DNA from 3 places in the Actinoallomurus sp. NPDC052274 genome. Region 2 is predicted to be linked to each of the others. Evidence: riboswitches for the same ligand, from Rfam matches in the RefSeq annotation. Region 2 holds a riboswitch; each other region holds the start of a gene.
What was found. Region 2 has a riboswitch for cobalamin ahead of metE (5-methyltetrahydropteroyltriglutamate--homocysteine S-methyltransferase). Riboswitches for the same ligand answer to the same signal wherever they lie in the genome.
Positions count from the first base shown of each region.

Region 1: linked by a shared signal. The riboswitch ahead of AB0K82_RS41365 (VWA domain-containing protein) and the one ahead of metE (5-methyltetrahydropteroyltriglutamate--homocysteine S-methyltransferase) in region 2 are both predicted to bind cobalamin.
Region 3: linked by a shared signal. The riboswitch ahead of cobN (cobaltochelatase subunit CobN) and the one ahead of metE (5-methyltetrahydropteroyltriglutamate--homocysteine S-methyltransferase) in region 2 are both predicted to bind cobalamin.

Region 1 covers NZ_JBFAUT010000089.1:38-3,592, reverse strand. Annotated here, with positions in the region: gene AB0K82_RS41375 (DUF6504 family protein) at 1-154, shown strand, start outside; gene AB0K82_RS41370 (LLM class F420-dependent oxidoreductase) at 272-1,300, opposite strand; cobalamin riboswitch at 1,513-1,635, shown strand; partial or broken gene AB0K82_RS41365 (VWA domain-containing protein) at 1,729-3,555, shown strand, end outside.
Region 2 covers NZ_JBFAUT010000005.1:63,591-67,145, forward strand. Annotated here, with positions in the region: gene AB0K82_RS06155 (CbtA family protein) at 1-294, opposite strand, end outside; gene AB0K82_RS06160 (CbtB-domain containing protein) at 330-545, opposite strand; cobalamin riboswitch at 583-723, opposite strand; gene AB0K82_RS06165 (histidine phosphatase family protein) at 746-1,330, shown strand; cobalamin riboswitch at 1,367-1,587, shown strand; gene metE (5-methyltetrahydropteroyltriglutamate--homocysteine S-methyltransferase) at 1,720-3,555, shown strand, end outside.
Region 3 covers NZ_JBFAUT010000032.1:18,981-22,535, forward strand. Annotated here, with positions in the region: gene cobN (cobaltochelatase subunit CobN) at 1-2,149, opposite strand, end outside; cobalamin riboswitch at 2,212-2,334, opposite strand; gene AB0K82_RS25600 (hypothetical protein) at 2,590-3,276, opposite strand; gene AB0K82_RS25605 (MFS transporter) at 3,404-3,555, opposite strand, start outside.

The DNA.
Region 1 (3,555 bases), on a different contig from region 2:
CGACTGGTGGCACGAACGCCACCCCGAGGCCCCGGAAGGCGGCGAGCGCGAGTTCTGGCGCGTCGAGGCGACCCCGGACCGGACGGTCGGGGTGTACGAACTGCGCCACGACCAGGCGACCGGCACGTGGATGCTGTCCCGCGCCTGGAGCTGACGGACTCCCGCGCCCGGCTCGGCCCGGCGGGCCGCCGGGTGGCGCCGGCGGGCCTGTGCGCCGCCGGTCGACCCGAGGGGCCGCCCGTCGGCAGCCGCCGGGCGGGCCGGTGGTCGGTCAGGGCTGTACGAGGTCGCGGATCGCCTTGAGGGTCGGCTCGTCCTTGACGCCGGCGATGAGGAGCGTGGTCACGGGGGAGTCCTGCCAGAGCCGGAGCCGCTCCCTGATGCGCCCGATCGGGCCGAGGAGGGAGATCGAGTCGGCCAGCTCGTCCGGCACCGCCTTGACCGCCTCGTCGCGCCGGCCCGCCAGGAACAGCTCCTGCACCCGCGCGGCCTCCTCGGCGTACCCGAGGCGGCCGATCAGGTCCAGGTGGAAGTTGCGGTCCCTGGCCCCCATGCCGCCGATGTAGAAGGCCAGCGGGATCTTGGCGAACTCCAACGCGGCGGCCAGGTCGTCGGTCACGATCGTCGTCACGGTGGCGGCGATGTCGAAGCCTTCGCGGCGGCCGGCCAGCGAGGCGCCGAAGACCGCCTCGATCTGCGCAGGGTCGACGAAGAGGGGCAGCCAGCCGTTGGCGATCTCGGTGGCGAGGGCGATGTTCTTGGGGCCCTCCGCGCCGAGATAGACCGGGATGTCCGGGCGCACCGGGTGGACGATCGACTTGAGCGGCTTGCCGAGGCCGGTCACGCGGCCCGGCGCGTACGCGGAGGCCGGCAGCGGCAACGGGTAGTGCGGGCCGGCGGAGGTGACCGGCTCGGCGCGCCGCCACACGTCCCGCAGGATCCGGACGTACTCGCGGGTGCGCTCCAGCGGCCGGGCGAACGGCGCGCCGTACCAGCCCTCCACGACCTGCGGGCCGGACGCGCCGATGCCGAGGGTGAGCCGGCCGCCGGACAGCGCGTCGAGCGTCAGGGCGTGCATGGCGGTGGCGGCGGGCGTGCGGGCGGACATCTGGGCCACCGCGGTGCCCAGCTTGATGCGCGAGGTCCGCGCGGCGTACCAGGTGAGCGTGGTGAAGGCGTCCGAGCCGTACGCCTCGGCGGTGTAGACGAACTCGTAGCCGAGCCGCTCGGCGGCCAGCACCGTCTCGGTGGCGTCCTCCGGAACCCGTTGCCAGTAGCCGACGTTGATGCCGAGCCTCATCCGCACCCCTCCCGGCCAGAAAGTAGAACAGGTTCTATTGAAGCAGATCGCCGCTCTCCCGGCAGCGGCCGGCCGCCCCGCGATAGCGTGCACCCGCCGTACGCCCGGTCGCGGTGGCCCTGTCATCCCGTGCGCCGGATCACGGACGGCGGCCGTACCTGCGGTGTCGTGTGTCAGGCCCGATATGTCATGCTGTCCTCCGGCGATACGCGGAGGAACCCGGTGCGAGTCCGGGGCTGTCGCGCAACTGTGACCGGGAAGTCCTTCCTCGGGTGTTGGCCACGGCGTGAGCCGGAAGGCCGAGGGCGGGCGGCGATCCGGGAGCCAGGAGACTCCGGCCGCCGCTTGCCAGGCCACCTACGGGCGCGTTAACCCGAGGAAAGGACGACCACCGGGTGAACACCTATCCGTTCTCCGCCGTCACCGGGATGGCGGACCTCAAGCTCGCCCTCCTGATCAACGCGGTCTCCCCGGCCGTCGGCGGAGTGCTGGTCCGGGGCGAGAAGGGCACCGCGAAGTCCACCATCGTGCGGGCGCTCGCCGCGCTGCTGCCGGAGGTCGCGGTGGTGACGGACTGCCGGTTCTCCTGCGACCCCGCCGCGCCCGACCCGCGATGCCCCGACGGGCCCCACGGCGACGGGGCGGGCGGGCAGGTGCGGCCCGCGCGGCTCGTGGAGCTGCCGATCGGTGCCGCCGAGGACCGCCTGACCGGCTCGCTCGACCTCGAACGCGCCCTCACCGAGGGCGTCCAGGCCTACCAGCCCGGCCTGCTGGCCGCCGCGCACCGCGGCGTGCTGTACGTCGACGAGGTCAACCTGCTGCACGACCACCTCGTCGACCTGCTCCTCGACGCGGCCGCGATGGGCCACTCCTACGTCGAGCGTGAGGGCGTCTCCGTCCGGCACGCCTCACGGTTCCTGCTCGTCGGCACGATGAACCCCGAAGAGGGCGAGCTGCGGCCGCAGCTGCTCGACCGGTTCGGCCTGACGGTGGAGGTGGCCGCCACCCGCGACCCGGAGGAGCGGGCCGAGGTCGTGCGCCGCCGCCTGGCGTACGAGGCCGACCCGGCGGCGTTCGCGGCCGACTGGGTGCGCGCCGAGACCGAGCTGGCCTGGCGGATCGAGCAGGCCCGCGTCCGGCTGCCCGAGGTCGTCCTGCCCGACGGCGCGCTGCGGCAGATCACGGCCGTGTGCGCGGCGTTCGAGGTGGACGGGCTGCGGGCCGACATCGTGATGGCGCGCGCCGCGATGGCCCTCGCCGCCTGGCACGACCGTACGGTCGTCACCGCGGACGACGTGCGCGTCGCCGCCCGTCTCGCCCTGCCGCACCGGCGGCGCCGCGACCCCTTCGACGCGCCCGGCCTCGACGAGGACAGGCTCGACGAAGTCCTGGAGAACACCGGCGGCTACGACTCTCCGGAGCCGCCGGACCCCGGATTCGGCGAGGACACGGCGCCCGACCTCGTCCCCGAGCAGAGCACCGGGCCGGACCCGAAACCGGCCCCGGAGACGGACGCGAAGCCGGACTCGGGGACGGACCCGGAGGACCCCGACCCCGACGACCCCGGACCGGACGACGGTCCCGGCGGCGGACCGGACGGTTCCGGCGACCCGGCCGGGCCGGGAGACGGGGCGCCGGTCGACATCGAGCAGGCCCTTTCCGGCGAGGAGTCCGGCGAGGGCTCGGGGAAGCGCGCCCGGGGGGACTCCCCGGAGCCGGCGCCCGCCGACGCGGTGTACCGGACGCGGGTCTTCACCGTGCCCGGCCTCGGCGAGGGCGCGCCGGGCCGCCGCTCGCGGGCCCGGACGCCGTACGGCCGGACGACCGGCGCGCGGCCGGGCACGCGCTCGGTCCACCTGACCGCGACCCTCCTCGCGGCGGCCCCGCACCAGCGCGCCCGCGGCCGCTCCGGTCCCGGGCTCGTCGTCCGCTCCGGCGACCTGCGCGAGCGGGTCCGGGAGGGCCGGGAGGGCAACCTGGTGCTGTTCGTCGTGGACGCGAGCGGCTCGATGGCCGCCCGGCAGCGGATGCGCGCCGTCAAGGGCGCCGTGCTCAGCCTCCTCCTCGACGCCTACCAGCGCCGCGACAAGGTCGGTCTGATCACCTTCCGCGGCACGTCCGCCGAGCTGGCGCTGCCGCCGACCTCCTCCGTCGAGGCCGGGGCGCGCCGCCTCGAGACGCTGCCCACCGGCGGCCGCACTCCGCTGGCCGCGATGGGCGAGGCGAGCGACGTGCTCGAGGTCGTCGACGAGATC
Region 2 (3,555 bases):
GCAGGCCAGGATGTAGGCGACCGCGTACAGGCCGCCCATCGCGGCGCCGAACACGATGACGCCGACACCGATGCCGACGTTGGCCTGGATCGTGCGGCTGAAGATGTCCGACTCGGCGGCCTCGGGCGCGATGCCCGCCGCCTTGTCGAGCATGGCCTGGGCGGCGTCCCGGCCGCTCTCGTAGTCGATGGCCGCCTGGATCTGCGGCTCCGCGAAGATCCGCGCGAAGACGAACGCCAGGATTCCGCCGATCGCGCCCACGAGCAGCCCACGCAGGATGAATCGCCGTTCCACGGCGTACTCCCTCAGGTGTGGTGTCGCGGACGGGATCAGTGGCAGGGGAACCCGAGGAAGTGCCGGGCGTCGTGGACGAACTCGTGGATGGCCATGTTGTTGCCGAAGACCGAGGTCGCGCCCTGGTCGACGCCGATGAAGTAGTAGGCGGCCAGGCACAGCAGCACGGTGCCGAACAGCCACAGGGCGGCACGGCTGCCCGACACCACCACCGGCGTCGCAGGAGAAGTGGGCAGTGTCGAGGTCGTCATGTCACAGCCTCCTAAAGGGATCCAGCGTCCCTGTCTCGGTGGAGCGCTTCGATGGCGGAGGGTCTGACTCTCCGGCTCAGGGCCGGATCACAGTGGCGCGACCGTGCCGGATTTGCACCGGCTTCCTCTTAGCATCACGTTCGCCCGGATCGTACGGCCGAAAATCGGTACCGTCAACGTCGCAGGAGGTCACCCACCCCATGACCGTTCGGCTCGCGCTCATCGCGCACGCGGCCACCTCCGCCACCCGCGAGGCCCGTTTCCCCGACGACGAACCCCTCGACCCGCACGGCGCCGAGGCGGCCACGGCCGCCATGGGCGCACTGCGCCGCGTCACGGCGGCCTACCGCGGGCCCGAGGAACGCTGCCGGCAGACCGCCGCCGCGCTCGGCATCGAGGCGGTCACCGTCCCCGCCCTGGCCGACCTGGACGCGGGCGCCTGGCGGGGCAGGACCCTCACCGAGGTGGAGGCGGACCACCCCGCCGACCTGTACACCTGGCTGACCGATCCCCACGCGACCCCGCACGACGGCGAGTCGCTGGCGGAACTGATCGCCCGGGTGGCGAAGTGGCTGACCGAACTCCCCACCGACACCGGCAGGGTCGCGGCCGTCACCCACCCCGCGGTCATCCGCGCCGCCGTCCTGCACGCCCTGGGCGCCCCGCCCGAATGCTTCTGGCGCCTCGACGTGACCCCCCTGTCCCAGACCTGGCTGACCCACCACGGCGGACGCTGGCAGCTACGCGAGACCGGCCACCCGCTCGCCCCGCCACCCGCGGGCTGATCACGGACCGCGTTGTCCCGCCAGGGCACGACGCCTAGACTTCCGAGCGCAGCTGGTTCGCCCTGCCCGCCAGGCAGACGCGTCGTAAGAGGGAACCCGGTGTGAGTCCGGGACTGCCCCGCAGCGGTGAGCGGGAACGACCGCCGTCATGAAGCACTGGCCCCGGAGGACGGGGCCGGGAAGCGACGGCCAGTAGGTGTCTGCCCCGGCAGACGTGCCCGCGAGTCCGAAGACCTGCCACTGCCCGCGCGCGATCGGCGCGCGCGGAGAGCTCGGTGACCTCGAGGGCGGGTCGGCGGACGCAGCAGGGGATACCCCTGTGCTCCGGCACCCTTCGCGCTCTCATCCCGGCCCGGGCTCGGCAGAGATGCTCGCGAAGGAGAGTTTCAATGACAGCCACCACCGGAGCCGCGGCGACCCGCGCCACCGTGTACGGCCATCCCCGTCAGGGCCCCGACCGGGAGCTGAAGCGGGCCATCGAGGGCTACTGGAACGGCCGCCTCAGCGCCGGCGACCTGCGGTCGACCGCGACCGAGTTGCGCCACGCCACCTGGCGGCGGCTCGCGGCGGCCGGCATCGACGAGGTCCCGACCGGTGACTTCTCTTACTACGACCACATGCTGGACACCAGTGTCATGGTCGGCGCGATCTCCGAGCGCCATCGCGCCGCGGTCGACGCCGACGCGCTGGACGGCTACTTCGCGATGGCCCGCGGCACCCACGACGTGGCGCCGCTCGAGATGACCAAGTGGTTCGACACCAACTACCACTACCTCGTCCCCGAGCTCGGCCCCGACGCCGACTTCCGCGCCGACTCGACCAAGCAGGTCACCGAGCTCAAGGAGGCCCTCGCGCTCGGCCTCGCGGCGCGCCCGGTGCTGGTCGGGCCGGTCACGTACCTGCTGCTGGCCAAGCCCGCCCCCGGCGTCGCCGCCGACTTCGAACCGCTGACGCTGCTGGACCGGCTGCTTCCCGTCTACGCCGAGGTCCTGGCCGACCTGCGCGCCGCCGGCGCGGTGTGGGTCCAGCTCGACGAACCGGCCCTCGTCCAGGACCGTACGCCCGCGGAGCTGAACGCCGTCGCCCGCGCCTACCGCGAGCTCGGGAACCTCCCCGACCGGCCGAAACTGCTGGTCGCCTCCTATTTCGACCGGCTCGGCCAGGCGCTGCCGGTCCTGGCCGACGCGCCGGTCGACGGGCTCGCGCTCGACTTCACCGGACCCGCCGCCGCCAACCTCGACGACCTCGCCGCCGTCGGCGGCCTGCCCACGAAGCGCCTCGTCGCGGGCGTCGTCAACGGCCGCAACATCTGGATCAACGACCTGACCGCGTCCCTGTCCACCCTCGGCACGCTCCTCGGCCTGGCCGCCCAGGTCGACGTCGCCGCGTCCTGCTCACTGCTGCACGTCCCGCTCGACGCGGACCTCGAACACGACATCGACCCGCAGATCCGGCGCTGGCTCGCCTTCGCCCGCCAGAAGACCACGGAGATCGCAACACTCGCCCGAGGGCTGCGGCACGGCACCGACGCCATCGCCGCGGAGCTCGCGGCCAACCGCGCCCACCTGGCCTCCCGCGCCGCTTCCACCATCACGCGCGACCCGGCGGTACGGGCCCGGGTGGCCGCCGTCACCGGCGAAGACGCCCGGCGCCCCCAGCCGTACGCCGAACGCGTCACCGCACAGCGCGCGCGACTCGGGCTGCCGCCGCTGCCGACCACCACCATCGGATCGTTCCCGCAGACCGACGAGCTCCGCCGCGCCCGCGCCGACCTGCGCGCCGGCCGCATCGACGACGCCGCCTACGAGCAACGCATCGAGGCGGAGATCGGTGAGATCATCGCCTTCCAGGAGAAAGCCGGACTCGACGTGCTGGTACACGGAGAGCCGGAGCGCAACGACATGGTGCAGTACTTCGCCGAGCGGCTCACCGGCTACCTCGCCACCCGGCACGGCTGGGTCCAGTCCTACGGCACCCGCTACGTACGGCCGCCGATCCTCGCCGGGGACATCTCCCGTCCCGAGCCGATGACCGTCCGCTGGGCCGCCCACGCCCGGTCGCGCACCGACCGCCCGGTCAAGGGCATGCTCACCGGCCCCGTCACGATGCTCGCCTGGTCATTCGTCCGGGACGACCAGCCGCGCGCCGACACCGCCCGCCAGGTCGCCCTCGCCCTCCGCGACGAGGTCACCGACCTGGAGGCCGCCGGCATCGCCGTCATCCAG
Region 3 (3,555 bases), on a different contig from region 2:
CCTCGGTCAGCGCCGTCGCCTCGACCCGCGCGCCGGGCACCGCGAGCAGCTCCCGCTCGTCCAGCCCGTACGCCGCCGCGATCGCCGCGCGCAGTCCGGGCAGCGCGCCGGCCCGCCCGGCCCACACCTGCGCGGCGCGCAGCACCGCGAGCACCAGGTTCACCCGCTGCTCCGCCTCCGGCGCCTGCCCGAGGATGTGCAGGCCGTCCCGGATCTGCACGTCCTTGACCTCGCAGAGGTACCCGTCGATGTGCAGGACGAAGTCGTCGAAGTCGGCCTCGCCCGGCTCGTCGGTGACGTGCAGGTCGTGGTGGAGCTGGGCGGCCTGCACGAGCGTCCAGATCTGGGCGCGTACGGTCGGCAGCTTCGTCGGGTCGAGCGCCTGCACGGTGGCGTACTCATCGAGGAGCTGCTCGAGCTTGGCCAGGTCGCCGTACGTCTCCGCGCGCGCCATCGGCGGCACGAGATGGTCGACGATGACGGCGTGGCCACGCCGCTTGGCCTGCGTGCCCTCGCCGGGGTCGTTGACGATGAACGGGTAGACGAGCGGCAGGTCGCCGAGGACCGCGTCCGGCGCGCACTCGGCCGCGAGCCCGAGGCCCTTGCCGGGCAGCCACTCGAGCGTGCCGTGCTTGCCGAGGTGGACCACGGCGTCCGCGCCGAACACCTCGTCCAGCCAGCGGTACGCCGCCAGGTAGTGGTGCGAGGGCGGCAGGTCGGGGTCGTGGTAGATCGCCACCGGGTTCTCCCCGAACCCGCGCGGCGGCTGGATCATCAGCACGACGTTCCCGAACCGCAGCGATGCCAGGACCACGTCGTCGCCGTCGGTGTACAGCTCGCCCGGCGGCTCGCCCCAGTGCTCCCGCATCCGCTCGCGCAGCGGCTCCGGCAGCGCGGTGAACCACCGCTCGTAGTCCTTCAGCGGGACCCGGGCGGGCGCGGCGCGGAGCTGTTCCTCGGTCAGCCACTCGACGTCGTGCCCGCCCGCCGCGATCAGCGAGTGAATGAGCTCGTCCCCGTCCTCGGGGTACTCGCCGACGTCGTAGCCCGCCGTACGCAGCGCCCCGAGCAGGCGGACCGCCGAGGCGGGGGTGTCCAGGCCGACGGCGTTGCCGACCCGGGAGTGCTTGGTCGGGTACGACGACAGCACGATCGCCAGCCGGCGCTCGGCGACCCGCGTGTGCCGGAGCCGGGCCTGGCGGACGGCGATGCCGGCGACCCGCGCGGCGCGCTCCGGGTCGGCGGCGTAGACCGGGATGCCGTCCGGCCCGTCCTCCTTGAAGGAGAACGGCACCGAGATCAGCCGGCCGTCGAACTCGGGGATCGCGACCTGCATCGCGGCGTCCATCGGGGATAGCGCGGCGTCCGACGCCTCCCAGGTCGCGCGGGACGTCGTCAGGCACAGGCCCTGGACGACGGGCACGTCCAGCGTGGCGAGCGCCCCGGCGTCCCAGGCGTCCTCGTCCCCGCCCGCCGACGCGTCCGCGGCCACCGCTCCCCCGCCGGCCAGCACGGTGACGACGAGTGCGTCCGCCCGCCCGAGCAGCGCCAGCAGCCCTTCGTCGGCGGAGCGCAGCGAGCCGCAGAAGACGGGCAGCGCGTTCGCGCCCAGCTCCTCGATCCGCGCGCACAGCGTGTCCACGAACGCGGTGTTGCCGGAGAGTTCGTGCGCCCGGTAGAAGACGACGCCGACGGTCGGCCGGCCGTCCTTCGGCTCGCCGCCCGTACGGTGCAGGCCGTACGCGGGCATCTCCCGTGGCGCCTCGAACCCCTCACCGGTGAGCAGCAGGGTGTCGGACAGGAAGCGCGCCAGCTCCCGCAGGTTGTCCACGCCGCCTTCGCGCAGGTACGCCAGCGCCTCCGCGGCGACCCCGGCGGGCACCGTCGACAGCGCCATCAGCTCCGCGTCCGGCGCGGCCTCGCCGCCGAGCGCGATGAGCGGCACGTCCCTGCGGCGCAGATCCTCGACGCCCTCCCGCCAGGTCTTCAGCCCGCCGAGCAGCCGGACGACGACGACGTCGACGCCCTCGCACAGGGCGTCCAGGTCGGCGACGTCGAGGCGGGACGGATTGCCCGTCGCGTACCCGGCGTCCGCGGAACGCGCGGACAGGAGTTCGGTGTCGGCGGTGGAGAGCAGCAGGACACGCACGTGTCGGTTCCTTCCCTCGGGAGTCCTCGCCCCGGCTCGGGTGAAAGGTCGCCGACGGCGGGAAGTCTCCTGACTTCCAGGTCGCCGCTCCCCCGCGGCCTTCCAGCTCATCGCCGTGGCCGTACGTGCGGGCTCGCTACCTGGTCACAGTTGCGGGACAGCCCCGGACTCGCACCGGGTTCCTTCCCTCGCCGTCGCGCGCCCAGTCTACGAGCGCGCCCCCACCGGCGCACCGCCCCGGGACCCCACGATCCGGCCCGTTCCGCGCTCACGTCTTCGGGGCGGACACGACAGAGCCCGCCCCGCGAAGGTGCGAGGCGGGCTCCAGTGTGCCGGTCACCGGCCGTCCGGGCGACGGGCTCACCGGCCGCGTGGCGGCCGGCGGCCGTCGTCAGGCCATGCCGGCGGCCTGGTGGAACGGGTCCGGCGATCCGGACCCGTCAGCGCTCGTACTCCCGAGGCCAGGAGCCCATGAGGATCCTGCCGTCGGGGTACATGATCGTGCCGTCGGTGTACAGCACCGGGCGTGCCTTCTCCTGCGGGAGGAAGCACCGGTCGGCCGTACGGATCGTGTATCCCCGGGGGGCCCTGAAGTCGAGCACCGCTGCGACCATCCAGAACCGGTTGCCGCCGTCCTGGCGCAGCGGGATCTCCACACGGGTCTCCAGGCTCTTGGTGACGTCGTCGGCGATGGTGACGGTCGCCCCCAGCTCCGAGAAGGCATGGGCACCCCTCTTCTGGTGCGCCAGCAGTGCCACGAACCGCTGCCTGTTGAGCATGGTGATCCGGAGCCTCGCGAAGCCCGCCCGCTCCGAGTCGTTGAGGAACTCCACGAAGGGCGCGGACGTCAGGTCGCCCCTGTTCTTGCGGTGCACGACGCTCGGGCCGGCCGAGGCCCGGCGCCATCCGATCTTCTTCTTCGGGGGCGCGGGGTGGTTGTCCCCGGCGGTCAGGGCGTACAGCTGCAGACCGGACCTGCCGCGCGGGCCGCCGGCACCGGGCCGCCAGGTGAGGTCGGCCGTGACCGTGATCCCGCCGCCCGGCCGACCTGCGTAGTCGGCCCCGACGACCGTGCCGTCGCACTCGTTCGGTTCGGGCGCCTGCTGGGAGCTGAGGCTTTCGAACATTTCCGCGTCCTTTTCATCGAGGTTGGCGAGAGGCGCTTTCGCCTCTCGCCAACGACTGTGCGCCGCGAGCCCGAAGCGCAAGTCGGGAACCCCGTGACACCCACCTCGACGTCGGCGAAGGCGGTGCTCAGCGGTTGTGCGCTCCGGCCGGCAGGACGGGCTCGGCCGGCCGGGGCGACACGGGGCCGCGGCGGTCGAGGGCGCCGGAGACGAGCGCCACCGCGAGGCCGGCCACGCCGAGGACGGCGGCGATCCAGGTCGTCGAGGCGTAGCCGAGGC